2 regions of the Glaciecola sp. HA4-3 genome follow, and region 1 is predicted to be linked to the other one. Evidence: predicted binding sites of a transcription regulator. Region 1 holds the regulator's gene; the other holds the start of a gene.
What was found. Region 1 encodes MetJ, which represses methionine synthesis genes. Its sites were predicted from a motif close to TAGACGTCTAGACGTCTA; they were not measured.

Region 1 (15,594 bases):
TCAGTAAACACTACAAGACAAGTATTTTAGCAAGATATAACTGGCTTTATAAGGCTTAGTCGAAAATGAATCTCACAAGCCCAAAGACGCTAAGGCCGTAAACCAAGCATGTGACAAATTGCAAAGCTTAATTCGCTTCTGTTTAGCGTATAGAAGTGAAAATGTTTTATGCCTTCTTTGGCTAACACTTTTACCATTTCCATTGCAATATTAGCACCCAGCAGATTTCTAGTTGCTTGGTCATCTTTATCCAGGCCTTCATACATTTTGTGTAACCAACCTTAGCACATGGACATTTGTCATGTTAGCAAAACGCACAAGAGTCTGATAATTAGTAACGGGCAAAATTCCTAGTACAATCTCAGCATCGATGCCAGCCGCCGCTGCTCTATCTCTGAATCTAAGTAAAACACTTGTATCAAAGAAAAACTGCGTAATTGCTTCATTAGCACCCGCTTCGACTTTTCGTTTGAGGTTCAGTAAATCAAACTGATCGTTAGGAGCATCAGGATGCTTTTCAGGGTATGCTGCAACCGATATATCGAAATCAGCTACATCTTTGAGAAGACCCACCAAATCCGATGCATATAGTTCCGTTTTCTCCATTGTAGGTGGCAAGTCACCTCTTAAGGCTACTATCCTTCTGACACCACTATCCCAATAATCCTTTGCAAGCATGCGAAGCTCTTGCGCGCTTGCGTCAACACAGGTTAAGTGAGGTGCAGCACAAATACCCGTTTCAGATTGGATACGTTTGACAACATTATGTGTTCTATCACGTTCACCGCTATTTGCACCATATGTGACCGACATATATTTAGGTTTAAGTGGCGCTAATCGTTCGACCGATTTCCACAATGTTGTTTCCATTGCTTCGTTGCTAGCGGGAAAAAATTCAAACGATACCTCGATGTCTCGAAGTTCGCTTAATGATTGATTTAGTGCATCTATACCTTGCGCGAAAGAACCCATAACCTGACCTTGCAGACGTTTAGACGTCTAAACTACGAAAATATGGCCTAGACGTCAAGCAATTTAGACGTCTAGATTGATATTTTCTATAGACCAGTTAAAATTTTGATATAACTAAATAACAAGAATAAAGAATATGGCAGATTGGAACGGTGAGTATATTCACCCTTATGCGGAACATGGCAAGAAAAGTGAGCAAGTCAAAAAGGTCACAGTGTCAATTCCGATTAACGTTTTAAAGGTCTTAACCGACGAGCGCACGCGCCGACAAGTCGCTAATCTTCGTCATGCAACTAACTCTGAATTATTATGTGAAGCGTTTTTGCATGCATTTACAGGGCAACCTTTGCCTAACGACGCTGATTTGAAAAAAGACAACCCAAATCGAATCCCTGCACAAGCAAGACAAATCATGGCAAATATGGGGCTTGATGTAGAAGCTGCAGAGAAAAAAGACTAATCATTAAGTCAGTAAAGCAAGGTTATCGCTTTACTGACTTATGTAGAGATTACTGAGATTGTAGGGTTTTGATAAATTCATCAGATTGCGAAATGGCCGAATTCATCTCGGACAGTAAATTGTTCACATCTCTTTTAATGCTAGTAAACTCACCTTGTAAAGCACCAATAGCATTTGCATTTAAGTTGTGTTTTAAATAGAGCACATTGTCTTGCAAGGCGCTCAACACGGGACTCATGCTACTTTCAACCTTTCGCATAGAACGCAAAAGCCCATCATATTTTCGCTGTGTCTCGGCCAGTTTGCGCTGACTATCTCTGCGTAAATTTTGATTATTGATAAGCAGTAGCTCCTCTTCCCATTCACGAAATAAGGATTCAGCTACGCTTTGTACTTTGTCGATACGAGAAGTAACCTCATCTGCACTATCTTGACTGGCTTCATATTGATCGTTTAGGTTTTGATAAACATCCTCTAATTCACCACCATCAAAATTAATTAAGGCACTAAATTCCTCCAATGCACTAGCAAACTGCTCTTGCGCTTCTTCTTGAGTCTCTTGCGCATCTTCAACTCTATCGACTAAAATTTCGCGTTTTTCAACACCTACTTTTTCCCACAAATTAAAGTAAGTGTCATCTATTGTCGATTGGCAACCACTTAAGAGTATTATACTAAGCGCTGCCACACTGATAACCTTCTTCATTTATTTATATCCTTAAATTTTTAGTCGGCTTTAAATTTAGCAGCATCAATAATACTGTATAAATGCACTAAGGCACCAATAATGGCGGGAACGATTAAAAACCATAAAGCGTATCCTACTGCGACTATTACGAAAAATAGGATTGCCGCCATAATGCGGCCCTGAACAAGTTGACCGAGTCCCGGGAAAAAAATGTTACAAATAGCAGCGATTACATTACCGCCTGAGCCTTGTCCAGCCATAAAGGTTCCTTAATATATAAACTTGAATATATAAACTTGTTTTGCACTATCTGTGCTTTGCTATTGTCATCTTACCTGTTTATTGCTTACACTTACTATCAGTGGATGAACAATAATAATTAATCTATCACGCAAGCACAAACAAGTGTAGATAAATACACAAGGGAATTGATATTTTGGACGGTTTTAAAGCAACAAAATCTTATAAGGTTGCGACCCATGATGGTCATACATTATATGTTGAGGAATCAGGTGAAACTTCGGGTATCCCGGTTCTTTTTCTGCATGGTGGACCCGGCGCGGGTATTGGGCAAAATTATCAATGGCCGTTCATTGGTAATAATTATCGTGTCATTGCATTTGATCAACGAGGATGTGGGCGCTCTCAGCCCTTTGCGAGCTTAAGTAATAATACGATGTCCTCACAGATTGCGGATATAGAAACGATTCGCAAGTTATTCAACATAGAGCAATTCATTCTATTTGGTGGCTCATGGGGTTCAACCTTGGCGCTTGCTTATGCGATCGCGCATCCCAAACGTGTCAATGCAATGGTATTAAGAGGCATATTTTTAGGCCGCAAAGAAGACTCTCATTGGTTTATCTCGCCGCAAAAAGCTGCCGCACAAATTTTTCCAATACAATATAGTAACTTTGTAGAAGGGATTGACAGCCAAGATCCTGATGAAATTTGTACACACTACTACAATCAATTAACTAGCAATTGTGAGACAACTCGTATCGAATCAGCAAAACGATGGTTTGATTGGGAAGGTAACATCTCTAAATTGAAACGGGTTGATAGCAACGCAAGTGAGCATGCAAGCTCTCAACAGATTTATACGCTAGCTTTGTTTGAATGCCACTACATTATGAATGGCTGCTTTATGGATGAAAACTATATTTTAGATAATGCACATCGTATCGCAGAAATTCCCATGCATATCGTACACGGCCGATACGATATGGTATGCAAATGTGAATCCGCTATTTCTTTACACCAAAAAATGAATAATGCCACTTTGACAATCATCGATGATGCAGGGCATAGCGTAACTGAATTTGGCGTGAGCAAAGCGCTGATTGATATTATGGCTGCTTTACCTAAACAGATGAAGGTAGCTCAAGAATCCTGATTGGAAACTCAATAGTACTATGATCGGTGTATTACAAAGAGTCACTCAAGCCTGTGTCATGGTCGATAACAAAATAATCGGTCAGATAGATGATGGGATATTACTTCTTCTGGGAGTTGAGGCTAATGACTCAGATGAGCAAATAAAGAAACTGGCAGATAAAGTACAAAAACTAAGAATCTTTGAAGATGAGTACGGGAAAATGAACCTAAGCTTACAAGATACAGGATATAAGCTACTTGTCGTCTCACAATTCACGCTTGCTGCCGATATTAAAAAAGGGAATCGTCCTGGCTTTTCAAAAGCCGCATCTCCACAACATGCCAAAGTAATATATCAGGGATTTCTTGATTACTATCAGTCACATTACGAGCCATGCCAATGCGGTGAATTTGGGGCAAATATGCAAATCCAATTAACAAATGATGGACCCGCTAGCTTTTACATTCAAATCTAAGCACACTGTGGTAAAATAATGGGCTAATTGCGCCCAAGGAGTATGAGTGTTTACCTTATCCATCCCTAAAACTGAAGAAGAACTAAAGGCATATTTTGCTTTTAGATGGACTTGGTTACGAGAGCCGTGGGGGTATCCTATTGGCTCAGAAAGAGACGAGTATGAAAGTGTTAGTGAGCATAGAATGCTTGTGGGCCCGAACAATGAGATTGTCGCAACTGGCAGGGTGCACCTTAACACACCTGAAGAAGCTCAAATTCGCCACATTGCCGTTGATAAAAAATACCGCCGTAAAGGACTAGCACAGATAATGCTATCCTCATTAGAACAAACTGCTCGTGATCTTGGAGCTCAGCGAGCAGTCACCAATTCTCGTGATACTTCAATTAGTTTTTTCAGTGCTTGTGGTTTTAAAATAGTAGACGACGCACCAGCAGAATTAGGTAAGCTGAAACGCAAACAAATGTGCAAAAGTTTAGTTGAGCATAATTCCCTTATCCTGCACCCTAAATGGTGTAGCGAATTACAACAAACATGGTATGAGGATATCCCCATCACGGAACATATGGGTATTAAGCTACATCAATATACAGAAAAAAGCCTTGAAACAAGGGCCTCGCTTAACAAAAATGTCAACTTACATGGCACTATGTTTGCTGGAAGTGTGTACTCACTTGCAACCTTAACAGGTTGGGGTATGTTATTTCTAAAATTGAAACACAAAAATTTACAAGGCGATATTGTACTTGGAGATGCTAACATCCATTACCATAAACCGGTCACAAGCAGGCCAAGAGCCTTATGCCATATTGAGTCAGTTGACACTAACTTAGAGCTACTCTCAAAGAATAAAAAGTGCCCTGCGAGTCTAAGTGTTGATATTTATGATGGAGATAAGCCAGTAGCAAAGTTTAAGGGGCAATATTGGATACTACCCCTTAATAGAGATCAATAAAAAAGTTAATTCCTACTTACGCAGCCATAGCCGACTGTAACTTTTTCATCGCATTTTTTTCAATTTGTCTTACTCGCTCAGCCGATACTTGATACTCATCAGCCAAATCTTGCAAAGTAAGCTTATCATCAGCTAACCAGCGAGTTTCAATAATATGCTGGCTTCGCTCATCTAAAGTTTTAATAGCCGCGTGTAGACGCTTAGCCGCACTTTCGTCCCAGTCACTATTGATAACTGACATTTCGACATCTTCGCTTTTATCTTCTAAATATTGTGCTGGGCTATAAGTTGATGACTCATCATCATCATTGCCTAAATCAAATGCAGTATCTTGGCTCGCCATGCGCGATTCCATTTGCAACACTTCTTTTGTACTGACATTAAGTTCTTGTGCTACTTTTTGAACTTCTTCATGCGTAAACCAACCAAGGCGTTTCTTGGCTTTTCGCAGATTGAAAAACAATTTACGCTGCGCCTTAGTGGTCGCTACTTTCACAATACGCCAATTTTTCAGTACAAACTCATGAATCTCAGCTTTTATCCAATGCACAGCAAAGGATACTAAGCGAACCCCTACATTTGGGTCAAATCGCTTAACTGCTTTCATCAAGCCAATATTACCTTCTTGAATAAGATCTGCTTGAGGCAGACCATACCCTGAATATGATTTTGCAATATGAACGACAAAACGCAAATGAGACATAACCAATGCTCTTGCCGCTTCTAAATCCTGATTTTCAAATAAACGAACGGCAAGAGACTTTTCTTCTTGAGCTGATAACATCTCAATACCAGAAACAGCCTGCACATAGCTTTCAATGCTTCCCCCTTGGGAAACTGTCATTGCTAACGCATTCATGTCTTTATTCATTGTTACCTCGTTTACATTAGTTGAAGCACCTGCTTCATACCATTATTGCTGATGGGCGATATCTGTCTGCGATATCAATCTGCAAGCTCATGTTTGCAAATTGATGCTTGCAAGATCGTGCTGCCTACTATTATAAGGCTTGATTCATGGAAATCATTCTGATCTATATGACTTCTTATCAGACCGCCAGTTCAACAAAAATATTTCATATTAATACTAATTTAGTAAATATAAGGATTAGTCTTAAAAACTCAAGTAATAATCGACCTTTTTTTATAATTTTTAAATGTTGTTTCTATTCAACTAGAAATAAGTAAATATTTTAGCAAATGAGCCGATACTTTGACATATTCAGGAATATCTAATTCCAACTAATCGTTATATGACATTCAGCACCAATGACTGTTATTATTTTGAAGGATTTGTATGTTTTCATACCTTGCTCGACAGGCTATTTATGACACACAGCAAAATGTGTTTGCTTACGAGTTGCTGTTTAGAGATGGCCTAAAGAACTGTTTCCCTGATATATCTCCTGACGAAGCAACAAGTAACATGTTAGCTGAAAGTCATTTATCTGTTGGGTTTGAGAGCATCACATTTTCAAAGCGCGCGTTTATTAATTTTCATCAAGATACCCTACTTTATCGCTTTCCTTCTACACTTGACCCATTAGCTGTTGTCATTGAAATTATTGAAACTGTTAAGGTAACTCCCGAGCTTATAAAAGCGTGTGAGCATATTCATAATTTAGGTTATCAAATCGCGTTAGATGACTACGACTTTGCTGAACATTGGGATGCGTTAATACCTTATGTTACTTACATCAAGCTCGAAGTTGATATTATCAACCTTGATGACAAAAAAGTGGTTAAGCAACTAGAGCAATTTAAACAACAAGGTAAGATACTTATCGCAGAAAGAGTGGAAACAAAAGACGAATTTGAAACACTTAAAAGTGCTGGAATTCATTATTTTCAAGGCTACTTTTTATCTAAACCCGAAGTCGTTAAACACAAAAAAATTGAGGTGGCAGTCAGTTCTATTATTGAGCTGGTTAGCATGAGTGTATCTGATACTTTTGATATGCAAAAGCTACAAACAATCTTTGATGCTGATGTTGGCCTAACCTACAAATTGATGCGCTTTATAAACAATCCCTTGATCAATAAAAGGCAATCAATCAACAACGTTAATCATGCCTTAAAATATTTGGGCGAAGTTGAACTAAAAAAATTTATTGCACTGCTTGCGATTGCTAACCTAAAAGGTAACAAGCCTGTTGAACTTATCGTTATTAGCCTAGGACGGGCAAAGTTTTGTCAATTAATGTCACAAGCACTCAAAGATAAACATACAGATTCTGATAGTTTTGTGCTTGGTCTATTTTCTATGATCGATGCTTTGTTGGACATGCCAATGGACTCTGTTTTGTCTAGTCTTCCATTTTCTGCTGAGTTCAAAGACGTACTTTGTCAAAAAGAACGTGATTCAATGTTAGCTTTACAATATCAAACGTGTCTCGCATTCGAAAAAGCCGAATGGGATGCTATCGATGTATTGGCTAAACAAAGTGATATCCCATTAGATGAATTGTTTGCGATGTATTATGAAGCACTTGAGTGGGCCCATACGATGAAGTCAGATTTTAGTTAAGGTACAAATGATGATTAATATTTTTGCAAGAGAACCGATTTTCGATTTAAAAAAAGAAGTCTTTGCTTATGAATTTTACTACCGGGATTCTATTGCTGGAGAATTACCCATTGGCAGTGAAGAGCCAGAGGAGGCTCAGAAACCAGATTTCGGTCTCGGCATCGATGATTTATTAGAACATAATCAAACTATGGTCAGTGTTTCTATAGGGAAAATTGACGATTTTTGCAGTTGGTATATCGATAACAAAGATTTAATTGTCGAGGTAACTGAATATGATAATAAAAAATCAAAGTCAGGTTCCTTGTTAGACGCGATAAAAAAACTCAAAGCCAGTGGATTTAAAATAGTCATCAATCAAGAAATGATGCAGTTTAGCCAATTAATCGCTTATACCGATTTTGTTAAAGTCAAAGCAGGTAAAAACATAGAGGCATTGGTTGAGAGTATCAGAGAGCTTTCCTCCAAAAAGGGGGTCCGTATCATTGCCACTCAAGTGAATTCAAAATTTCAATTCGATGCCTTTAGCCAGTTAGATATTGACTATGTACAGGGATTCTTTTTCCTTGATAAAACAATAGAACACACCAAAAAACCGATACCTGCAAGCAAATTAGCTTATATGCAATTGCTCAAAGAAGTTGCAGAACCAAAGCTCAATATCGACCGTTTACAAAGTATTTTTGAGCAAGACCCTGCATTGTCTTTTTTACTGATTAAGTTTATTAACAATCCAATGGTTAATAAATCAATCAAAATCAATTCTATCCGCCACGCTTTAAATTATTTGGGTGAGCTGATGATAAGACGATTCATTGCGGTACTTTCTTTAGCTGGACTCAAATCTGAAAAGCCTGCTGAGCTATTAAATATGTCATTGGTAAGGGCAAAATATCTTGAATCAGTCGATGCTAGTCTATCTAAGAACTTAGACGATATGAGCGCTTTTTTAGTTGGATTGTTTTCATTGATAGACGTGCTTTTGGACAGGCCACTTGAAGACTTGCTTGCAGCATTGAAAATTGACAGCACCATCGAAGATGCCCTGCTAAGAGAAAAAGGCGCATTCCATACTATTTTGCTTAGCGCGAAGGCCTTTGAAACCGCAGACTGGGAGAGCCTACTGGTTTTGTCAAAATCGCTCAAAGTCAAACAAGATTTTCTGCATCGACACTTCAGACTGGCAACGCAGTGGCAAGCAAAAATGTCACAATCACTTGGCCCTTCATTTTAGGCAATACCAAAATTATTCTGGCTCAATGTCATTTACATGTTTTTGTACTGACAAAAATGAGCCAGCTAAACCCAATACAATTGATAAGCCCAAAATAAAAAATAGCGCCTGAACATTCAAGCCTGTGATATTGATATCTAGTTGGTATTGCTGCATAAAACTATCTAAACTCCAGCCCACCCATAGCAAGATAAAACTAACGGTAATCCAAGCCATCAAACCACCTAATAAGCCATACCAGAACCCGGTATACAAAAATGGCCGTTGAATAAAGGAGTCTGTCGCTCCTACTAATTTCATGACCATAATTTCACTGCGCTTATTCAAAATATTTAGTCGAATGGTATTTCCGATAATCAACACAACGGCAAAAAACAATAAAATTGCGAGCAAGTATACTAATTCCTTGGCAATAGATAACAAGGTATACAAACGTTCAAGCCATTCAATATCGAGTTTACCAATATCTACTTCTCGTTCTTTTCGTAATTTATTTAACAGCTCACTAGCGGCCGTTGGCGATGCGTGACGATTGGTGGGTTTTATCAGTACCACCGCAGGAAGCGGATTATCATCAAGGTAATCAAGTGCTTCACCTAAACCTGATAAGCGTTGAAATTCATCCAATGCTTGCGCAGCAGAAACATAGTCTACATTGGCTATTTCATTATAAGTTTGTAAGCGCGCCATTAACTGCTGCGCCTGAGGCTCACTGACATCTTTACGCAAGAACAAAGATATCTCAGAAGCCTGTTGCCACTGCTGTGTGACCTGTTCAGTATTTTCGACGATGATATACAATGTACTAGGAAGTGTAATGGAAAAGCCCAGTACCCCTATTGTCATCAAAGAAGCAAAAGGCACTCTGTAAAGCTCTCCTAAGGCTATTGATACATTGGCGGGCATGGTCTGTAAAAAACATCATAACACGCTGGAAAAAGCCAATGCTTTGACGAGAAGCCCCTTGTTGACGACCTTTAAATAAAACACTCATTTAAAGCTCCTCCTGCCCTAAACCGTCGGTAATCATTCGACCATTTTTTAAAGTAAGTGTTCGATAGCGCATTCGTGCAATTAAGCCTAAGTCGTGCGTTGCAATAAATACTGATACACCAGCGCTATTAAAGTCTTCAAATAGTCTAATGATTTCCATGGACAACTTAGGGTCTAAGTTTCCGGTGGGCTCATCTGCTAATAACAAGGGTGGTCGGTTTACCACTGCTCGCGCTATACCAACTCGCTGTTGCTCACCGCCTGACAGCGTAATAGGAAGATTATTGACTTTGTCACGAAGACCCACCATTTCTAGCGCCGCATCAACACGTTTGTTGATTGTTTTACGTCCGTGGCCCTCTATTATTAGAGGTAAAGCCACATTATCAAACACTGTTTTATCCATCAGTAATTGGTGACTTTGAAATATCATGCCAATATCACGTCTTACATACGCTATTTGTTTACGGCTAATTTTGTTTAGATTGTGACCATTGATTAGTACATTACCGACCGATGGTCTTTCCATTAGACTAATTAGTTTGAGCAAGGTACTTTTGCCAGCGCCAGAGTGCCCCGTTAAAAAGGCCATTTCGCCTTGTTCAACATGAAAGTTCACCTTGGTAAGAGCGCGCTGACCACCGGCATATGTTTTACTGACATCTTCGAATTTAATCATGGTTTATTATTTTAATTTTTATAAGAGTAGCAAGAGCCCTTGGTTAACAATGGCAAATATTGCTTCACTATGCAAACAAGGCCTCACGCAAACAAGGCCTCGACAAACGCTTTTGATTCAAATGCACGTAAATCATCGATGCCCTCACCGATTCCGATATAACGTACAGGGATTTTAAACTCATCCGCAAGTGCAAAAATAACACCACCTTTTGCACTACCGTCCAATTTGCTTAAGTTGATGCCAGTCACTCCCACCGCATCATTGAAAATTCGTGTTTGGCTGACGGCATTTTGGCCTGTACTAGCGTCTAGTGTTAGCATTACCTCATGAGGAGCATTTGGGTTTTGCTTTTTCATGACTCTAACAACCTTTTTTAACTCTTCAATCAGGTTGTCTTTATTTTGTAGTCGTCCTGCGGTGTCAGCAATCAGAATATCCACGTTTTTTGCTTTGGCAGATTCCATTGCATCAAATAATACAGACGCACTATCAGCACCGGTGTGTTGAGCAACAACAGGAATATCATTACGCTCACCCCATACCTGCAATTGCTCAACCGCTGCAGCCCTAAAGGTATCACCTGCTGCTAACATAACTGATTTACCCTGCGCTTGAAACTGTTTAGCCAATTTACCAATGGTTGTCGTTTTACCGACACCATTTACACCAACCATTAAAATAACATAAGGTTGTTTTTGTCCATTGTCGCTGCAACTTAGCGAGGTATCTAATGGAATACTGACCATATCTAACATGCTTTGCATATGATCTTGCATTAAGGATAACAAAGCTTCAGAGTTCTTGAGTTCAGAACGTTTAGCATTTTGCACTAAATTATCAATAATCTTATTAGTCGTGTTCATGCCAACATCAGCCAATAATAGCTGAGTCTCTAGCTCCTCATATAAGTCATCATCAATGGTCTTATTCGTCAGTAATGCACTAAAACCACTGCCAATATTAGCTTTGGTCCTTGAAAGGCTGGCCTTCAAACGAGTAAATAGGCTGTCTTGCTCAGCCAAATCTACATTAGGCTCATCAATATCAGTGTCGACAATTGAGGCTTCCGATTGTATGTCTGGTTCGTTATGTTCGTTTTCTTGAGAAACTGAAGCCTGCTCTTTGCTTTCTGGTTCAGGCTTTTTCCCGAACCAATTAAATAATTTGGACATCGTTATTGCACTTTATTTGTGAATTGTTTAGACAAATTCAGGTTATACTTGGGGTAATTCGTAATATGATAACACTTTAGCTCCTTATGTCACCAAAACCTAAACGCAAAACCATGCATCCGAAAAATACAACAAAAAGCAGACGAAACGATTCGTCAAAAACGAGTCGAGGTTTGGTTAGAATTGTTGCAGGCACTCACCGAGGAAGGCGATTACCTGTTTTGGTAAATGATGGATTGCGCCCTACCTCCGATCGCGTAAAAGAGACGCTTTTTAATTGGCTAATGAATGATATTGTTAACGCAAAGTGCTTAGATATGTTTGCTGGTAGCGGAGCATTAGGGATCGAGGCTCTTTCAAGACAAGCGAGCCATGTCACCTTTATTGAGCGCGACAAAAAAACGGCTGAACAAATCAAGACTAACTTACAAACCTTGCGTGAAGAAGGTAATGCTGAGGTAAAACAGTGCAGTGCGTTTGAAGTTCAGTTCAATAATACTGCCACCTTTGATATTGTGTTTATCGATCCTCCTTTTGGAATGGATATGCTTGAGAATGCAATTGCGCATCTTGTTGAGCAAAACATATTATCCTTAAACGCGATGATTTATGTCGAAAACAGTCATAATGATAATGTCGAACTCCCCGAGAATTTTTCACTATTAAAAGAAATCAAAACCAGTCAAGTCTATGCACGTTTGTTTCAGTATCTGGCATAAAGTATCAGGCATAAAAAAACCAGAATACAAATCCTGGTTTTTAATTATTAGTTTGTTGCCCTAATTGGGGCCCTACCTGATAAACTTATGCTTTGAAAACCTTACGTGCAGCAAGTCCTGCAAAACCAAGTAGTAATAAAGCAAATACGCTTGGCGAAGGCACTCTTACTGACACATTATCAATAAAGTTACCAACCGTGCTTGTAGCTGGCGAGACAGACGTAAAACGAAGCGTTGTCAAAGTACCAGTTGCCACAAATGAGTCTGCAAATACAGACCAGCTGCTTCTGATATGATCATCAACAAGCATATTTAACACAGTTGTCCCATCAGAGATAACTTCTACGCGAAACGCTTCATGCTCATTTTGACGTGCTCTGTAAGCAAATCCTAAATCATATACACCACTGATAACGGTCGCAAACGACTGCTCAATTGTGAACACATTGCCGGTGTAAGGGTGTGCATTAAGTTCAATGTGATTTTCACCATGATACGCATTCACACCATTTAACGAATCCCAAAACTCTAAATTACTGCCACTCCAGCTATCAACATCAGACGCTTCAAACCATTTCCAACGATTATCAGCAATATCTTTACTTTCAAAACTGCCGTTTACAATAAGATTGGCGCTAGCAATACTTCCAGCAAAAGACATCACAAGTACTAATGCAACTTTGTTAAACCAATTCATTTTTCTCACTACCTTCTGTTATTACGACCCGTAGCACTATACTTTGGGTTACTTAATGAGCTTTAAAGCATAAATCATACCAGCTTGCAAACGCCTGTTTATGCTATATTTTTTTGACAACTAAACGTTCACCGTTCATAAGTGTAAAAGAACCTGACAGTTATTACACTGGGTCTAAACCCAAATTACTAAGCTCTAAACCAATAATGTCTTCTCGTAACTGTTTAACAAAATCTTTGTTAATTTTATTATGTTGGCAAAAATCAAGTAAGCTTCTTTGTGTTTCTATCTCATATTCCATCAAGGGGTGAGTTCGCAAGGCTTCTTGATTAATCGTCTCACCATCTATCATCAAGTCATCGTCGATATGAAGTAAGTAAGCCTCTACCGACCCTTGGCTCAACTTTGCAATCGTGACTGCAGAAAATTCGTGCTCATTAGCAAAGTCTTGAAGTAAACAGCTTATGCCCATGCAAAAATCCAAGGCAGGAAAAACCGCAAAGGTGTCAAAATTAGAAGGCTCTGGGATGATTTCCTCTAATTTTTCCAGTTGTAAGTTAGGGTTAAATTTATTCGTTGGCGCCATACACCATTCCCATAATAAATTTAACATCGATTTTGCTAATGCCGTATCGCCAAATTCATGTTGCTGACTAAATCGCTCATAATTTGGCAACATTCTTTGTAACAAAGCACATGCAAAAACAACATCGCTTGGCTTTGATAATTCTCGAATACGAGCAAAGGTATCTAATTTACCTTCTTTTCTTTTCATTTTGGGCCCTTAACAGGATTTTTTATAATTGATTACTAACATTTTTTGCATCACTGTCGTTATAGAGATTACTAAAATCAATCTAGTATGTCAGGAGAAAACAATGGCACTAATGTCTGTCGCTGAAGTTGCTGAATTTTTAAATGTTCCCGAAGCTCGCGTATCAAGGCTAGAGCGTGAACACCTACTTGTTGCTAAAAGTCGCAATGATAGTGACCAGCCCATGTTTGATAACGATGACGTTAGCAAGTACAAAGAGCTGGCAGAGCGTCTTGGTGGCCTTTAAAATTATCAACGCTTCAAAATTAATTCAGCAATCGAACGTATACCTAGGCCTGTCGCCCCAGCAGGCATAAACTCAGTCGCATTTCGCGAGTATGCAGCCGCTAAATCAATATGTAACCATTGACATTTTTCTGTATCCACAAAGCGTGATAAAAAGCCAGCTGCGTTCGATGCACCCGCAGCACCTCCGCCTTTTTGCGAACGGCTATTCGCAGTATCAGCAAATGGTGACGGGCAGTTTTCTTGATGGAATTCCTCTAAAGGTAATCTCCAGGCAGGTTCATTTACTTGTTTTGCAATCTCAATATACTCATCAGCAGTATCATCATGCATAGAAAATAAAGCATTATACTCTTTGCCCACTGCGACCATTGCAGCGCCGGTTAAGGTTGCCGCGTCCACAACTAACGATGCACCACTTTCACAAGCAGCTTGAAGGCCATCAGCCAAGACTAAGCGGCCTTCAGCATCTGTATTCACGATTTCTACACTTACACCATTTTTATACGTAATCACATCGCCAAGTTTGTAGGCGTGTCCACTTATCAAATTTTCAGCACAGCACAAATATAGCTTTGTGCGTGTTGTGAGGCCTTGCGAGATTGCTAAGGCTAACGCACCCGTTACCGTTGCCGCACCGCCCATATCACATTTCATATCTAGCATCCCTTCACTACTTTTGATGCTATAGCCTCCACTATCAAAAGTAATACCTTTGCCGACCAAGGCATTTTTGACTTCTGCATTTGGATCGCCCGTAGGGTTGTAATCAATTTCAAGTAGTACTGGAGGGCGAGTGCTTCCACGACCCACTTCATATATGCCATGCCAGCCTGCCTCAACAAGTTGCTCACCTGTCAAGCGCGTGACACTAACATTGTTAGGCGCTAGTTCGGTAATAAACTTCTGCGCTTGATTTGCCAGAGCTTCTGGGCTCATTTCTTCGGGAGTTTGATTAATTAACTGACGAGTAAATAGTAGTGCAGATAAAAAGTCTTCCAGGGCTTTTTCATCGCTATTTTGCGCCCATTGAATGCTGCCTGAAAAATTAGATGGGCAAAAACTTCTAACAAAACTTACTTGTTCATCAAATGTCCAACTTCCATTAAATTTTAGGTTACTAACGCCTGTAGCCGCTATTTTACGAGCTGCTTTTTGAAGTGCACGTTCTTTATGCACAATCGTTTGTGTAATGTGAACTAACGCGCCATTTTCGACGAAAGTGACAAGGCTACCTGCTGAATAAGGCTCGTTTGCTGTGTTCTGTGTAAGTTCAACTGTAAAAAAAGACATAAATGCTCCACACTAAAGTGAGATAAGTTTAGATAATGGCATAAGAGTAACAAATGTTTGAATTTTCTTCAGCACTTACCCACGCGGTTTTGTTAAAACGCTATAAACGGTTTTTAGCCGATGTGCGCTTAGATGATGGCCGAATAATTACGGTGCATTGTCCAAATACTGGTGCGATGACCGGTTGTGCTGACCCTAGCAGTGATGTGTATCTAAGTGAGTCAAATAACCCCAAGCGAAAATATCGATATACTTGGGAATACTCAAGTGACCAATATAATCATAAAAT
Region 2 (15,594 bases), 1.6 Mb from region 1:
TCAAGTAGAAAGTCTTTTAAAACGACAAACTGAACAAAACTGCTTAGCATTACTGGATTTGGACCACTTTAAACATATCAATGATAACTATGGCCATGATTTTGGTGATCTTGTATTAAAGCAAACGGCAAGCTTACTCAAAAAACATTTAAACGAACACACCTTGTCACGTTTCGGCGGTGAAGAATTTTGTATCTTTTTACATGATGTAACGTTAGCAGACGCTGTAAAAACTTTAGAGAACTTTAGACTTGCCCTTGAATCTAAAGTTTTTAAACGAAATGGCAAGTCAATATCGTGCACAATTAGCATAGGGTTGACTGATAAATCATCCAAAAACATCGAAACAATGCTAGGAAGAGCTGACAATACTCTATACAAAGCAAAAGCTTCTGGTAGAAATCAAATCATCTACTAGCTACAAAAAAGCCCCGTTTAAATGGGGCTTTTTATATGACAAATTATTATTTTCAGCTAGCAGATGCGTCACAAATTTCTTGAATCGTCTTATCCAAAGTTAACGTAAAATCTTCATCTGATTGCTGGGCACTTAATCCTTGTGTAAGTGCGCGTGAGAAGCTTGCGATCATGCCATTGTTTTGAGATAACCTTTGGTTGGCTTCTTCGCGCTCATAGCCACCTGATAACGCAACCACTTTTAGTACTCGTTCATGCGCTACGCATTGAGCATAAAAATTAGCCGTTTCTGGCAAGGTTAATTTAAGCATAACATTTTGCTCTGGGCTTAAAGCATTTAATTGTTCAAGTAGGGCTGACAATAGCATGCTCTCCGCTTGTGCTTTCTGCGGACTGTTAATATCTACTTCTGGCTCAATAATAGGTACTAAGCCCGCCGCTATTATTTGTTTACCAACTTCAAACTGTTGCGCCACTACAGCCTCAATACCTGCTTTATTTGCCATTTTAATGACGGAGCGCATCTTTGTACCAAATACATCCTGGGCATTAGCTTTAGCCAGTAAAGTATCTAAATCCGGCATTGGTTTCATTAGCTGTACACCATTATTTTCATCCGCTAGGCCTTTATCTACTTTTAGAAACGGCACGACATTTTTATTTTGCCATAAAAAGTTAGCTGATGACTTCGATTCAATCGTTCTATCTAAGGTGTTTTCAAACAATATGGCGCCAAGCACGCGCTCACCGTTAAATGATGAGTCAGTGATAATTCGCGTTCTCATTGCATGCACACAAGCAAACATCTCTTCATCATTACTATACGCATCTTCTTCTACCCCATATAGCTTTAACGCTTTAGGGGTACTGCCGCCGCTTTGGTCCAGCGCCGCAATAAAACCGCTCTGACTTTTGACTTTTTCAAGCATAGCTTGTTGTGCTTGGCTACTCATGTTTAGCTCCTTTAATACGTTTGTTTATCAATTTATTATTTAATCACGATCTAGAATGGCGACAGCTGGAAGGGTTTTACCCTCTAAGAATTCTAAAAAGGCACCACCACCTGTAGATATATAAGACACCTTCTGAGCTATCTCGTATTTATCAACTGCTGCAAGTGTATCACCGCCACCAGCAATAGAAAAAGCAGAGCTGTTTGCAATGGCGTTTGCAATGGCTTTTGTGCCTTCACCAAATTGGTCAAATTCGAAAACACCCACCGGGCCATTCCAGACAATTGTGCCAGCGTTTTGAATAATTTCGCATAATACTTGCGTACTTTTGCTGCCAATATCAAATATCATGTCATCATCGTTCACTTGTTCAACTGGCTTTGAAACCGCATTAGCACTTGCCGAAAATTCAGTCCCAACCACCACATCTGTGGGAATAGGTATACTGCCACCACCTTGCTTAGCTGAAGCAATTAAGCGTGTTGATTCATCTACTAAATCCAGTTCAACAAGTGACTTCCCTATTTTATGTCCTTGTGCAGCAATAAAAGTGTTAGCAATGCCACCACCTACAATCAGTTGATCAACTTTTTTAGACAGACTCTCTAATACGGTCAATTTAGTTGATACTTTTGACCCACCAACAATCGCCACTAGAGGACGGGCGGGATTATCTAATGCCTTTGCTAGTGCTTCTAACTCACCAGATAGAAGTGGTCCTGCACACACTTGTGTTGCAAATTTAGCAACGCCATGTGTACTTGCTTGGGCTCGGTGGGCAGTGCCAAAAGCGTCCATAACAAAGACATCACATAAGGCGGCATACTGCTTAGCTAAAGTGTCGCTATTGCTTTTCTCACCGACATTAAAACGTACGTTTTCAAGCAAGGTAACTTGACCTAGCTTGATATCTAATTCGCGACCAAGGTAATTATCAATGAAGTTTACGTTTAAACCTAAAGCGTTCGATAAATAATCAGCAACAGGACGAAGTGATGCGTTTGAGTCAAATTCTCCTTCATTGGGTCTCCCCAAATGAGACATCACAATTACAGCGGCCCCGCTATCAAGAGCCGCTTTTATGGTCGGTAATGATGCGCGTAATCTAGCATCAGATGTAATGTTTCCATCTTCGATTGGCACATTTAAGTCTTGTCTAATTAGCACTCTTTTACCTTCGATTGCCATTTGTGACATGTTCTTAATGCTCATTTTTGCTCCCATTTTATGCTAAACTTATACTTTATTGATAACCCAACTCATGCATATACAAGGCGGTATCGAGCATCCGATTGGCAAAACCCCACTCGTTATCGCACCATACAAGTGTTTTGACTAATGTGTTATGGCTAACTCTAGTTTGTGTGCCATCGACAATACATGAATGAGGGTTATGATTAAAATCAATCGATACTAAGGGTTCTTGTGTAAAATCAATAATATTGGCGGGGAAAAGTCCTTTTGCATCTTGCAAAGCCTTATTCACCGCCTCGGTGTTCACTTTCTTTTCAAGCGTTACACTCAAATCCATTGCCGTTACGTTGATCGTAGGGACTCTTACTGCAATCGCTTCAAATTTACCGGCAAATTCGGGCAGTATTCTTTCAATGCCTAACGCCAGTTTTGTATCGACAGGTATAATTGACTGACTTGCGGCTCTTGTGCGCCTTAAATCAGAATGATAAGCGTCAATCACTTGCTGATCGTTCATCGACGCATGAATGGTCGTGATAGTACCACTGAGAACTTTGAATGCCTCGTGTAGGGTTTTAATAACCGGGACAATACAATTAGTCGTGCAAGAGCCATTAGATACAATGCAGTGTTTAGCATTCAAAGTACTATGATTGACACCAAATATTACGGTGTTGTCAACATCTTGACTAGCTGGGTGAGAAAACAGTACTTTTTTTGCACCCTGATTGATGTGAGCAATACCATCTTTTCGGTCGCCAAAAACGCCCGTGCACTCTAGGACAATATCAACCTCATACTTATCCCAATTTATCTTATTGATTGTGTCATAGTGAGTAATAGTAATCGCTTCACCATCTAGCATTAGCGCACTATTTCCATTATCCCTTCGTACACTGATTTGACTATCGAAACGACCATGGGCCGAATCATATTGTAGTAAATGTGCCATAGCCTCAGGGCTTGCTAGTTCATTGATAACAACCACTTCTATATATTTTGAGTAGCCATTCTCATACAAGGCGCGCACAATGTTGCGCCCTATTCTACCAAACCCATTTATCGCAATTCGAAGCAAGCGGCATCCGTCCTTTTTTAAAGTGAAAGCGCAGCGTCAACAACGGCCTGACTAGTAATGTTAAAATGAGCGAATAAGTCACCAGCAGGCGCTGATTCACCAAAACTATCCATACCTACGACTGTCCCATTTAAGCCCACATATTTATACCAAGTGTCTTTAGCCAATGCTTCAACGGCAACACGCTTAGTAACGGACATAGGCAATACCGCCTCTTTGTAGCTTGAAGACTGTCGATCAAACACATCTGTTGAAGGCATTGATACTACTCTTACCGCTTTACCTTGGTCTTTAAGTATCGTTGCTGCTTGCATCGCTAGGTGTACTTCTGAGCCTGTTGCAATGAGTATAATTTCGGGCGAATCCGCATCTTGTAAAATATATCCACCACGTTGGATATCCAGAACTTGTTGTTGATCGCGTGATTGCTGAGGTAAACCTTGCCTTGTAAAAACAAGGCTTGTTGGGCCATCCTTTCTTTCTACTGCCGCTTTCCATGCAATAGCTGACTCCACTTGATCACAAGGGCGCCAGTTATCTAGATTTGGTGTTGCGCGAAGCGCTACCATTTGCTCAACAGGCTGGTGCGTAGGACCATCTTCGCCCAAACCAATCGAATCATGAGTATAAACAAAAATCGCTGGTAATTTCATCAATGCGGCCATGCGCACTGCATTACGAGCATATTCCATAAACATCAAAAAGGTGGCACCGTAAGGCTTAAAGCCACCATACAAGGCCAAGCCATTCATAATAGCCGACATTCCAAATTCGCGTACGCCGTAATAAAGGTAGTTTCCACTAGCATCATCTGCACTGATACCTTTACTCGTTGTATTGATTGTAAGGTTTGACCCGGCTAAATCGGCAGAACCACCTAGTAATTCAGGTAAAATAGGCGCATATGCATTTAAGGCATTTTGAGAAGCTTTTCGCGTTGCTGGAGAATCTGGGTTGTCTTGTAAAGCGCTAATATACTTTAGACACGTTTTATCCCAATCTTTAGGTAACAAGCCATTTTTACGACGAACGAATTCTTCAGCTAACGCAGGGTGAGCTTGTTGGTAGCGGTTGAACAAAGCCTGCCAGTCACTCTCAGCTTGCTGCCCTTTTTCTTTGCCGTCCCATCTGTCATAGACATCTTGAGGGATTTCAAAAGGCGGATACTGCCAACCTAATGCTTTTCTTGTTAACGCTATTTCCTCATCTCCTAATGGCGCGCCGTGACAATCTTCTTTGCCCTGCTTATTCGGAGAACCAAACCCTATTGTTGTCTTACAACAAATTAAGGTGGGCTTATCGTTTTGTTCTTTTGCCTTAGCGATAGCCGCCGATACACTTGAAGGATCATGACCATCAACATCACTAATAACATGCCATCCATACGCCTCGAAGCGTGCTGGCGTGTCATCACTAAACCAGCCTTCTACTTCGCCATCAATTGAAATGCCATTATCATCCCAAAAGGCAATTAACTTATTCAATCCAAGCGTTCCAGCTAACGAACAGACTTCATGTGAAATCCCTTCCATTAAACAGCCATCGCCCAAAAAGGTATAAGTATAATGATCGACGATATCAAAATCAGGTTTATTAAACTGGGCCGCGAGCACTTTCTCGCCAATCGCCATACCGACCGCATTACTTATTCCCTGACCAAGTGGGCCTGTTGTTGTCTCAACACCTGGCGCATACCCATATTCAGGATGACCCGGCGTTTTTGAATGCAACTGTCTAAAGTTTTTTAGCTCTTTTAGCGGTAAATCGTAGCCTGTTAAATGCAACAACGAATATAACAACATAGAGCCGTGACCATTTGACAATACAAATCTGTCTCGATTTGCCCATGTAGGGTTCTGTGGGTTATGAGATAAATAATCACACCACAGAACTTGTGCAATATCAGCCATCCCCATAGGAGCACCTATGGGTGGCCAGATTTGGCTTGTTGAACCGCATCCATGCTTAAAGCACGGACAGCGTTGGCTAAATGGCGGCGAGATGGCATAACAACTCCTTGATAAACGGTTATATCGATTTACTGCAAGTACAATAATGACCAGTTTCCATATCAAACATGATCAAAATCATTTAGGGGCGAGTATTGTTACCCACAGTCCAATCTTGTTCAATGATTAAATCGGGTTTTTACTGTCTTTTCACTCATGCTTTAGGCACATAGCTCAAATAATCTTTATTCAGGATTACAAAAATACGCGTTTGGACGTCTAGACGTAAAGATTGTTAAACGCTTATGTATTCGCTATACTAGCGTCATAAACGTGTCTCATTAATTAAATGAGCAAACTAACTGATTATTTTTTATTGGTAATTGTGCATTTTTGGCCTATACCACTAAGTACAAATTATTTTAGGATATGTAATGACAAGACATTTATTTACCTCAGAATCTGTATCTGAAGGACATCCAGACAAAATTGCTGACCAGATATCTGATGCTGTTTTAGATGCTATTTTACAAGAAGATCCAAAAGCACGTGTTGCTTGTGAGACATTCGTAAAAACGGGTATGGTGTTGGTAGGTGGCGAGATTAACACCACCGCTTGGGTTGATATTGAAGAGCTGACTCGTAAAACAGTAAAGCAAATTGGCTACACGCACTCTGATATGGGCTTTGATGGTGAATCATGCGCAGTCTTAAATGCGATTGGTAAACAGTCACCTGATATTAATCAGGGCGTCGATAGAGCCGCACCTGAACAGCAAGGAGCAGGCGACCAAGGCTTAATGTTTGGCTATGCTAGTAACGAGACGGATGTCCTTATGCCTGCCCCTATAACTTATGCGCATCGTTTGGTTCAAAAACAAGCACAGCTACGCAAAAATGGTAAACTTGATTGGTTACGACCTGATGCAAAAAGCCAGATCACGTTTATTTATGAAAATAGCAAACCCGTTGGTATTGACGCGATTGTGTTGTCCACCCAACATTGCGACAGTGTTTCTACCAAAGACCTTCGAGAAGCTGTGATGGAAGAGATCATCAAGCCAGTGATCCCATCTCAATGGCTAACGAGTCAAACTCAGTATCATATCAATCCAACTGGGCGCTTTGTTATTGGCGGTCCTATGGGCGATTGCGGCTTGACCGGTCGTAAAATTATTGTTGATACATACGGCGGTATGGCTAGGCACGGAGGCGGTGCATTTTCTGGTAAAGACCCATCTAAAGTAGACAGAAGTGCTGCTTACGCAGGTCGTTATGTGGCTAAAAACATTGTTGCTGCTGGATTAGCGCAGCGCTGTGAAATTCAGGTATCGTACGCAATTGGCGTTGCTCAACCCACCTCGATTAGTATTGAAACATTTGGCACTAGCAAACTTAGTGAACAACGATTGGTAGAGTTGGTCAATAAGCACTTTGATTTAACGCCTTTTGGCTTAATTAAAATGCTTAAGTTAGAGCAGCCTATTTATCAAGAAACAGCCGCTTATGGTCACTTCGGTCGTGAGCAGTTTCCGTGGGAAGCTGTTGATAAAGCTGATGCATTAAAAGAGGATGCTGGGGTATAATCTTGCTAACACAGGAGATTTAACATGATATCCAAACCAACGCTAACAAAGCGCGTGACTCAAGCTTGTACCGTAGCACTTTTTGCTTCGGCGCTTAGTGCTTGTGCCACCTCGCCAACAGGACGAACACAAATACTGCTTTACTCAGATACGCAACTCAGTGCTATGGGTGAGCAGTCCTTTGCCAGTATGAAATCCCAGATTAAAATATCTGATAGTCCCGTTGAAAATAAATTAATTGCATGCATTGCACAAAAAATCACTGAACAAGTGCCTAATGAGGTATTTTCTGGTCAATGGGAAGTGGTTGTTTTTGATGATGAACAGGTTAATGCTTTTGCTTTGCTATAGGTGGTAAAATAGGAGTGTATACAGGTCTTCTGGCGGTAGCACAAAACCAAGACCAAATCGCATCTGTGATTGGCCATGAAGTAGGTCACGTAATCGCTCAACATGGAAATGAACGTATAAGCAATTCAGCTATTACTAATACAGGACAACAAGTAGCCGCTACAATACTCGATATGAATAATGTTGAACAAAGCGCCCTGATAATGCAAGGATTGGGCGTGGGCTTGCAATTAGGCGCGCTTGCGTACAGCAGAACACATGAATCCGAAGCCGATTTGATTGGATTGGAGTTGATGGCAAAAGCAGGATTTCAACCTCAAGAAGCGGTCAGTTTATGGGAGAATATGGCAGCATTAGGAACAAGCAAGCCTCCAGAGTTTTTATCTACTCACCCTTCTGAATCAACACGTATTGATAAGCTAACTCAAGCAATTCCCAAAGTGATTGGGCTTTATGAACAAAGCACAAAAGCCAATTGTGGCCAATAGTTTATATTAAAAAAGCAGATTGGCTTTCACCAATCTGCTTTTCATAACACAATCAAAAATGATTATTTGTCTGTTTTTGTAACATGAACGTCCATTTGAGGATAAGGAATCGAAATACCTTCTTCATCAAAACGCAATTTTACCGCTTCGGTAATATCGAATTTTAAACCCCAATAATCGCTTGTTTTAGCCCAAGGGCGAACAACGAAGTTAACACTACTATCACCTAACTCAGATACCGCAACTTGGGCCGCAGGTTCTTTAAGTACTCTAGGATCAGCAGCAACGATTTCTTCTAACACCGCTTTTGCTTTGCGTAAGTCATCGTCATAACCAATACCAAATACAAAATCAACTCTACGCGTATCTTTGGCACTGTAATTGGTAATGTTGTTACTGTAAATTGCACCATTTGGTACGATAATTTCTTTGTTATCTGGTGTAAGCAATAAGGTGGTAAAAATGGTCACTTGCTTAACTGTGCCGCTATCGCCACCGGCCTCAACGAAGTCACCTGCTTTGAAGGGGCGAAAAACAAGCAACATTACACCTGCAGCAAAGTTTGATAACGAGCCTTGCAAAGATAGGCCTATAGCTAAACCTGCAGCACCTAAAACAGCCACAAACGAAGTAGTATCTACACCAAGCTGATCCAAGGCAGCGATAACAACGACCAACATCAAAATCGAACGTACGATTGCCTGCAAGAAACTTACTAACATATCGTCGTATTTTGACTTTGACATTATCTTGCCAAAAACACCAACTAATAGGTTAACAACGATTTTACCAACGATATAAATAACGATGGCGACCGCAAGATTAATTGCGAATGGAATAATATATAGGTCTAGATATTTACTTGCCTCATCGGCAGATAAAAATTCTGGCATGGTTTACATCTCCTTTGTGGATTTTATTATAATTGGGTATCTATTGTATTTGACGAACATGGCTCAAAACAATCATTCAAGTCTACATGATAAAAAAGATAAGGAATATCGGTAAATCTTAGTTTTGGTTAAAAAATAACCATTATATGATAAATATACATTGCGTATATGTCGTGATTTTGCGACACTAGTCGTATTGACAGGGATAAAAAATTAGTAATCCCGCTGTTTGGGCGGTCGCAACACTTGCCCTGATGTATAAATAAATATAATCATATAACATGGAGTGTATATTATATGTACGGTGATATTGTTCTTATCATGACGGCGCTTATTTTAGGTGCAGTCATCGTCCTAATTGTTTATTGCTTTACTGAAGCTAAGGGTAATAACACCCCTCATGCTCGCAAAAATCAAAGTCCTTCAAAAACCGAACAGACTAAGACTGAGCTTAAATCTCATAAGTTATAAACAACAACCCACAAAATGATAAAGCATTTGGTAGACATTAGGCGTCTAACAGATGCTTTTTTGTTTTCAACATAGTTGATGCCCTATCCAAACGGACTGATATTCTTTAACATGTAAGGTCATGTACCGATTAATCTCAAATAGGCAGTAGCGACTAATATGAGAATCCCTCGATTTTATGCCGACATGCCACTTGTCGTTGATAGCGAACTTGTCATACAAGACGCCCTAGCTCACTACATTTCCAATGTACTAAGGCTAAAAGTAGGCAGTCCCATTGTATTATTTAATGGTAACGGTAGTGACTACCCTTCAGAAATCATCGATATTCATAAGCGTAAAGTAACAGTACTTATCAATTCTCAAATTTCTCGTTCACTAGAGAGCTCCTTGCATATTCATTTAGGACAAGGGGTTTCAAAAGGAGATCGAATGGAGTTAGCCATCCAGAAATCGGTTGAATTAGGCGTAAGCGAAATCACTCCACTTATTACTGAAACCTGCAATGTCAAATTGAGCCAAGAACGTTGGGAAAAAAAGCACGAGGCATGGCAAAAAATCATTATTGCTGCTTGCGAGCAATCCCAGCGAAATGTAGTACCATTGCTGCATCCTGCTATACCTATTAACCAGTGGTTTGGACAGCCATCAGACTTAGACAAACTGGTATTGGCACCAAACTCAAAACACTACTTGTCTAGCTTGAGTAAACCTCAAAAGGGGTTTCAACTAATAATTGGACCTGAGGGCGGATTGTCTGCCACTGAAGTGTATACCGCACAAGAGTTAGGATATACCGCGTGTAATTTAGGCAGCCGTATTTTAAGAACCGAGACGGCTGCTATGGCTACAATTTCCATCTTACAGTCTCACTTTGGTGACTTGTAACGAAGACTTATCTTAATATGCTAAATTAGACTTGCTTTTAAGCCAAAAGCCCACACACTTATGATTAACGAATTTAAAATCACGGTAAGTCTAATATGTCGATAAAGCTAGGCGTGGTGATGGATCCGATCGAATCTATCAATATCAAAAAAGATACTAGTTTTGCAATGCTACTAGAAGCTCAGCGTCGCGGTTATACCTTATTTTACATGCAAATTAATGATCTTTATATCAACAATGGTGAAGCACGTGCGCGCGTTACGCAAATATCCGTAAAAGAAGATCAAACTAACTACTACAAAGTGGTAAATGAAGAAGATATTGCGCTAAGTACCCTAAATGTCCTAATGATGCGTAAGGACCCTCCTGTCGATAGCCAATTTATTTATGCCACGCAAATATTTTCACTTGCAAAGGCGCAAGGTACATTGGTGGTTAATGACCCACAGGCCTTACGAGACTTTAATGAAAAACTATTTACATCTTTATATCCACAATTCATCCCCCCACTCTTGTGACAAGCAGCAAAAATCAAATTAAAGATTTTCATGCAAAACATCAGGACATTATTGTTAAACCACTTGATGGTATGGGTGGAACAAGTATTTTTAGAGTCAAAGCAGATGCCTTAAATTTAGGTGTAATAAGCGAAATAATTACGCAGAACGAAACTGAACACGCCATGGTACAAGCGTATATGCCTGAAATTAAAGATGGCGATAAGCGAATACTGCTTGTGGACGGTGAAGTCATGCCTTACTGTCTTGCAAGATTACCTAGCGGAACTGAAACACGAGGCAATCTTGCCGCTGGTGGCACAGGGTTAGCACAGAGTGTTAGCGAAGAAAATTATAAAGTCGCACAAGCAATTGCTAATGACATGCCTGCAAAAGGGATCCTTTTTGTAGGACTTGATATGATCGGCAACAAAGTAACCGAGATTAATATAACTAGTCCAACTTGCGTAAGAGAAATTGAAGCCGCCTACCCTATCAATATTTGCGCAAAGTTATTTGATGCGATAGAAAAAAGGCTTCAATAGTCATGGGCGCTATTAAAACAATCAACAGTTTGCAAAATCACTTTTTAGTAGCAATGCCCTCGTTGCAAGACCGTTACTTCTCTCGTTCAGTCACTTTAATCGTAGAGCATAATGAAGATGGCGCAATGGGGGTTGTGATTAATCAACCTTCAACGATGACCTATCGCGAATTGATCAAACAAACCCATAAAGATGAAGTAATTGCAGATAGCAGAGCAAATGAAATAGTCGTATGTGGAGGTCCGGTATATACCGACCGAGGATTTGTGCTGCACTCCAGCGAAATCAGCTATAAGTCTTCAGTGAGTATTAATGATAATCTGATGTTAACAACTTCAAAGGATGTACTAAGCAGTATCGCGACTAATCAAGGCCCTAAAGATGTGTTGATTGCCCTTGGTTATGCTGGTTGGGAGCCTGGACAGTTAGAACAAGAGATACAAGAAAATAGCTGGCTGACGATCGATGTTGATCGTGACATTTTATTCGGCATGCCATTAAAACAAAAATGGCAGTGTGCATTAAATAAACTTGGTGTCGATATTTGGCAACTTAGTCAGCAAGCAGGTACGGCATAGCCATGTCATCTCACAGTAGGCAAATTACTCTGAGCTTTGATTTTGGTATGAAAAGTATTGGTGTCGCAGTCGGGCAATCGATCACGGGTACAGCGTCACCTTTAAGTGCATTAAAAGCCAAAGACGGCATTCCAAACTGGGATGAAGTCGCTAACATTATCAATGAATGGCGCCCCCATGACATGCTTGTTGGTCTGCCACTTAATATGGATGGTACTGAACAGCCAATCACCGCAAATGTAAAACGCTTTGCAAACCGGTTGCGCCATAAGTTTAACCTTGATGTAAAGCTGCACGATGAGCGACTATCAACAGTAGATGCTAAAGCCAAATTATTTGAGTTGGGTGGTTATAAAAAGCTAAGCAAAGACAAAGTTGACAGTGTTTCAGCCTGCCTCATATACGAAAGCTGGTTACTCGATTAACTGGCTTTCGCTGTTTGACACGACCAACACATTAAAAATTGTCCTTCATTTTCTTCTTCACAGTTTGAGCAAATCCAACTCGACTGAGCATCAAGCTTCAAATCATTTTCTAACTGAGTTAACAATAATGTCGCTTTAGGAAGCCAACTTTCGTCGTGTAGCCAAACCTCTGGCAATGCATCTTGCGCGGGAATTTCGCCAACAGCGCCTTGTAACAGTTCATTTTTGACAAAACAAGGTATACCCGATTCTGTCAAAATAGTATGAACCTGCCTTACTTTTATCTGGTTATAATCACTATAAAATTTTTTCATATATTGCCTTTTTTAAAAGGACCGGATGAGTCGAACCTTTATAACAACATAACATAAAATTAATCAGAATTTATGGGCATAAGAAAAGTTGAGAAAGTCAACACCAGGGTTTTTGCTATTAAGGCCACCGTTACTGTAGTGCATATAGCGAACTGAAAACGACTGTTGTAGGTCATCCCCAAATTCAGCACTTAGACCAAGCCGATCTTCAAATTGATAATGGGACCCGATGTCTTTGCCAGCAAACCGAGTGTCATTTACTAGTGAAATGCCAATACCGAATTCCCATTTTAGTGGGTATTTATCATTTATATGGTAGAAGGTTTTTTTGACGACAGGTGACAAGGCTAGAACAAAATTAGTATCTCGCTGGTTTTGGGCGCCGTATTCCCAAAAATTAACACTTGCTTCCCAATAAATTTCTAAGGTGTCAAAGTAAGGAACATTATTTAACTCACTAATATATGGACGGTATGCCAACCTTAAACCTGTGATGTCGTCAGAACCAATCAACAAATCAACAGCAATTGCACTGGTAGAATTTGTAGTATTGGCATGGCTTGTCAATGGCGTCAATATACATAACAGCGTTAAAATAGTAGTGAAAGATAAGGTTTTTATAATAGTCATTTTAAATACTCAAATTAGATGTCCCTTTAAAAGAACAAGTTTATTTGAATATATTTTCAATAATTTAATACCAATCGTCTAAATCCACTACATAATTTATTCTTTTTATTCAGCTAGCGTTCAGCTTCGTTTTTTTATACTGCATTTGACGTTAACACTTGGGTTGACTTGGAGAGAACAAATGAAAATAAATACAGCGTATAGACAAATAGTGATTGGTTTTTTGTTATTCGGTTTAACAGGCGTATCACTAGCAACAGCTCATCATAAGCATGATAGACACTACAAGCACGACAAAAGGCATCATACAGCGCACTACAAAAAAGCAAGAGTAATTAGTGTCAAACCTATTTACGAACACGTCAGAGTTGAACATCGTGGCCGCTGCAATGGGCACTTTGACCAGTATTCACATAATGGTCATTATATCTCACCTATTGCAGGTGCCGCGGTTGGAGCAGCAATTGGCAATCAATTTGGTTCTGGTGATGGTAGAAAAATAGCCACCATTAGCGGAGGGATTATAGGAGCTGTCGCGGCTGCTGAATCAAATTCACATCAGCATAAACGTCATAGACAAGGTAATAAACGAAACAAAAAACACAGCAGAACGTGCCAAGGATATCACTATGAGCCAAGCATTGTTGCTTATAAAGTAAAGTATCGATTCAGAGGCGAAGTATATAAGACGCGCACACATTACCATCCTGGTAAATTTATAAAGATAAAACGAGGGTGGCATTAAGTCACCCATTATCATTGTAGGCTGTTAATTTTTTGTATTTTTGTGTTTAATGAGAACTACATTAAGTAATAGCCATTTTTTAAGGAAGGCGTGTTGAATTATTTTAAATATGCTCATATAAGCCTAGTACTCATTGTTATAACGCTATTTATAACAAATACTGGCTATGCCAATGCGCAAAACGCTGATCTTTCGCTAAATGAAGCCATTGTATTGGTGCAAGCAAAATACCCTAGCAAGGTATTAAATGCGTCTCAGTTTACCAGCAAACGCCAAATCTATTATCGGATTAAACTAGTTACCAAAAAGGGTAGAGTCATAAAGGTCATCGTCAATGCCCAAAACGGTAGAATGAAAAAAGAGTAAAAAAATGCGTGTCTTGGTAGTAGAAGATGAACCTAGCTTAAACGCTCAAATAAAGGCTTTTTTAAATAATGCAGGTTTCGCAGTAGATAGCTGTTTTGATGGGCAAGAAGCCCTATATCTTGCTCAAGAGACTGACTATGACATTGCCATAGTCGACTTGGGCTTACCTAAACTAGATGGGCTTGATTTAATTAAACAAGTCAGAGAATCTATTGATTTCCCCATTTTAATCTTAACCGCCAGAGGGCATTGGCAGGATAAAGTCACTGGTTTAAACACTGGCGCGGATGACTATTTAACCAAACCCTTTCAACATGAAGAGTTATTAGCACGTGTTAAGGCACTTATCCGTCGTCGAGTCGGTCAAGCTAATCCAATATTGCGTTTTGACGATTTACGCATCGATACTAATGCCGCACAGGTTAGTGTTGAAGATAACGAGATTCAGTTAACGGCATACGAATACAAGTTACTCGAATACCTAGCACGGTACCCAAACAAAGTTATTACCAAAACAGTGTTAACTGAACATCTATACGAGCAAGACTTTGACCGCGACTCTAATGTTATTGAAGTATTTGTCAAACGACTACGTCAGAAACTGAGTCCTAGTCAAAGTGACCGATACATCAAAACTGTGCGCGGACAAGGATATAAATTGAGCGTATGAAGAATCGATTAGTAGCATTTCAACAGCTCAGTTTTCGCTGGCGTCTCATTATTTATAATATGGGGATTGCCTTGTTGGTGCTACCCGCCCTTAGTTTTGGCTTAAGCAATGCTTTTTCTAAACAAGCAATCCTTAGTGAGCAACAAACACTAGAGGCATACAGTTATAACTTACTTGCACTTAGCGATATCGTCGATGGAGCGCTGGCAACAGGCAAAATCAAACTTGATGGTCCTAGTTTTGATATACCCAATTCTGGGTTCTATGCAGTTATTAGAGGGTATGACATAAATTCACTACAAACTGATAACAAAACTTTAAGCATTTTATGGCGTTCAGATTCATTTATCGTCACCGCAGATAGTATTGAATGGCCAACAAGCAAAGTGGGTGAAGCAGCGTTTACCAGCATGCTTATTGGTCACAAGGCCCACTTTAATTGGCAAATAAATGTAGAATATGAGCAACAAGGCCAGATTATTCCCCTGTATTTTCACCTCATTAAATCAAAAGAGGATGTAAATGCAAAAATCGCTGAATTTGAACAAACACTCTG

Region 2: the regulator MetJ is predicted to act here: its motif matches at 5,864-5,881, upstream of metK (methionine adenosyltransferase).

What each region holds. Positions count from the first base shown of each region.
Region 1 covers NZ_CM146340.1:2,715,473-2,731,066, forward strand. The annotation lists partial or broken gene metF (methylenetetrahydrofolate reductase) at 90-972, opposite strand; gene metJ (met regulon transcriptional regulator MetJ) at 1,109-1,432, shown strand; gene ACZ1G6_RS13030 (DUF2959 domain-containing protein) at 1,482-2,138, opposite strand; gene ACZ1G6_RS13035 (hypothetical protein) at 2,159-2,380, opposite strand; gene pip (prolyl aminopeptidase) at 2,557-3,516, shown strand; gene dtd (D-aminoacyl-tRNA deacylase) at 3,536-3,973, shown strand; gene ACZ1G6_RS13050 (bifunctional GNAT family N-acetyltransferase/hotdog fold thioesterase) at 4,020-4,928, shown strand; gene rpoH (RNA polymerase sigma factor RpoH) at 4,945-5,799, opposite strand; gene ACZ1G6_RS13060 (EAL and HDOD domain-containing protein) at 6,226-7,455, shown strand; gene ACZ1G6_RS13065 (EAL and HDOD domain-containing protein) at 7,466-8,689, shown strand; partial or broken gene ftsX (permease-like cell division protein FtsX) at 8,702-9,683, opposite strand; gene ftsE (cell division ATP-binding protein FtsE) at 9,684-10,361, opposite strand; partial or broken gene ftsY (signal recognition particle-docking protein FtsY) at 10,445-11,368, opposite strand; gene rsmD (16S rRNA (guanine(966)-N(2))-methyltransferase RsmD) at 11,650-12,255, shown strand; gene ACZ1G6_RS13090 (DUF642 domain-containing protein) at 12,341-12,952, opposite strand; gene ACZ1G6_RS13095 (YjaG family protein) at 13,116-13,727, opposite strand; gene ACZ1G6_RS13100 (helix-turn-helix domain-containing protein) at 13,831-14,013, shown strand; gene pepB (aminopeptidase PepB) at 14,019-15,305, opposite strand; gene sfsA (DNA/RNA nuclease SfsA) at 15,359-15,594, shown strand, end outside.
Region 2 covers NZ_CM146340.1:671,153-686,746, reverse strand. The annotation lists gene ACZ1G6_RS03255 (diguanylate cyclase) at 1-418, shown strand, start outside; gene ACZ1G6_RS03250 (fructose bisphosphate aldolase) at 471-1,370, opposite strand; gene ACZ1G6_RS03245 (phosphoglycerate kinase) at 1,410-2,582, opposite strand; gene epd (erythrose-4-phosphate dehydrogenase) at 2,614-3,642, opposite strand; partial or broken gene tkt (transketolase) at 3,660-5,650, opposite strand; gene metK (methionine adenosyltransferase) at 6,026-7,177, shown strand; partial or broken gene ACZ1G6_RS03225 (M48 family metallopeptidase) at 7,202-8,016, shown strand; gene ACZ1G6_RS03220 (mechanosensitive ion channel family protein) at 8,079-8,909, opposite strand; gene ACZ1G6_RS03215 (hypothetical protein) at 9,207-9,380, shown strand; gene ACZ1G6_RS03210 (16S rRNA (uracil(1498)-N(3))-methyltransferase) at 9,540-10,268, shown strand; partial or broken gene gshB (glutathione synthase) at 10,364-11,310, shown strand; gene ACZ1G6_RS03200 (YqgE/AlgH family protein) at 11,313-11,888, shown strand; gene ruvX (Holliday junction resolvase RuvX) at 11,891-12,313, shown strand; gene ACZ1G6_RS03190 (putative signal transducing protein) at 12,310-12,627, opposite strand; gene ACZ1G6_RS03185 (acyloxyacyl hydrolase) at 12,691-13,257, opposite strand; gene ACZ1G6_RS03180 (glycine zipper 2TM domain-containing protein) at 13,439-14,002, shown strand; gene ACZ1G6_RS03175 (PepSY domain-containing protein) at 14,096-14,368, shown strand; gene ACZ1G6_RS03170 (response regulator transcription factor) at 14,373-15,038, shown strand; gene ACZ1G6_RS03165 (ATP-binding protein) at 15,035-15,594, shown strand, end outside.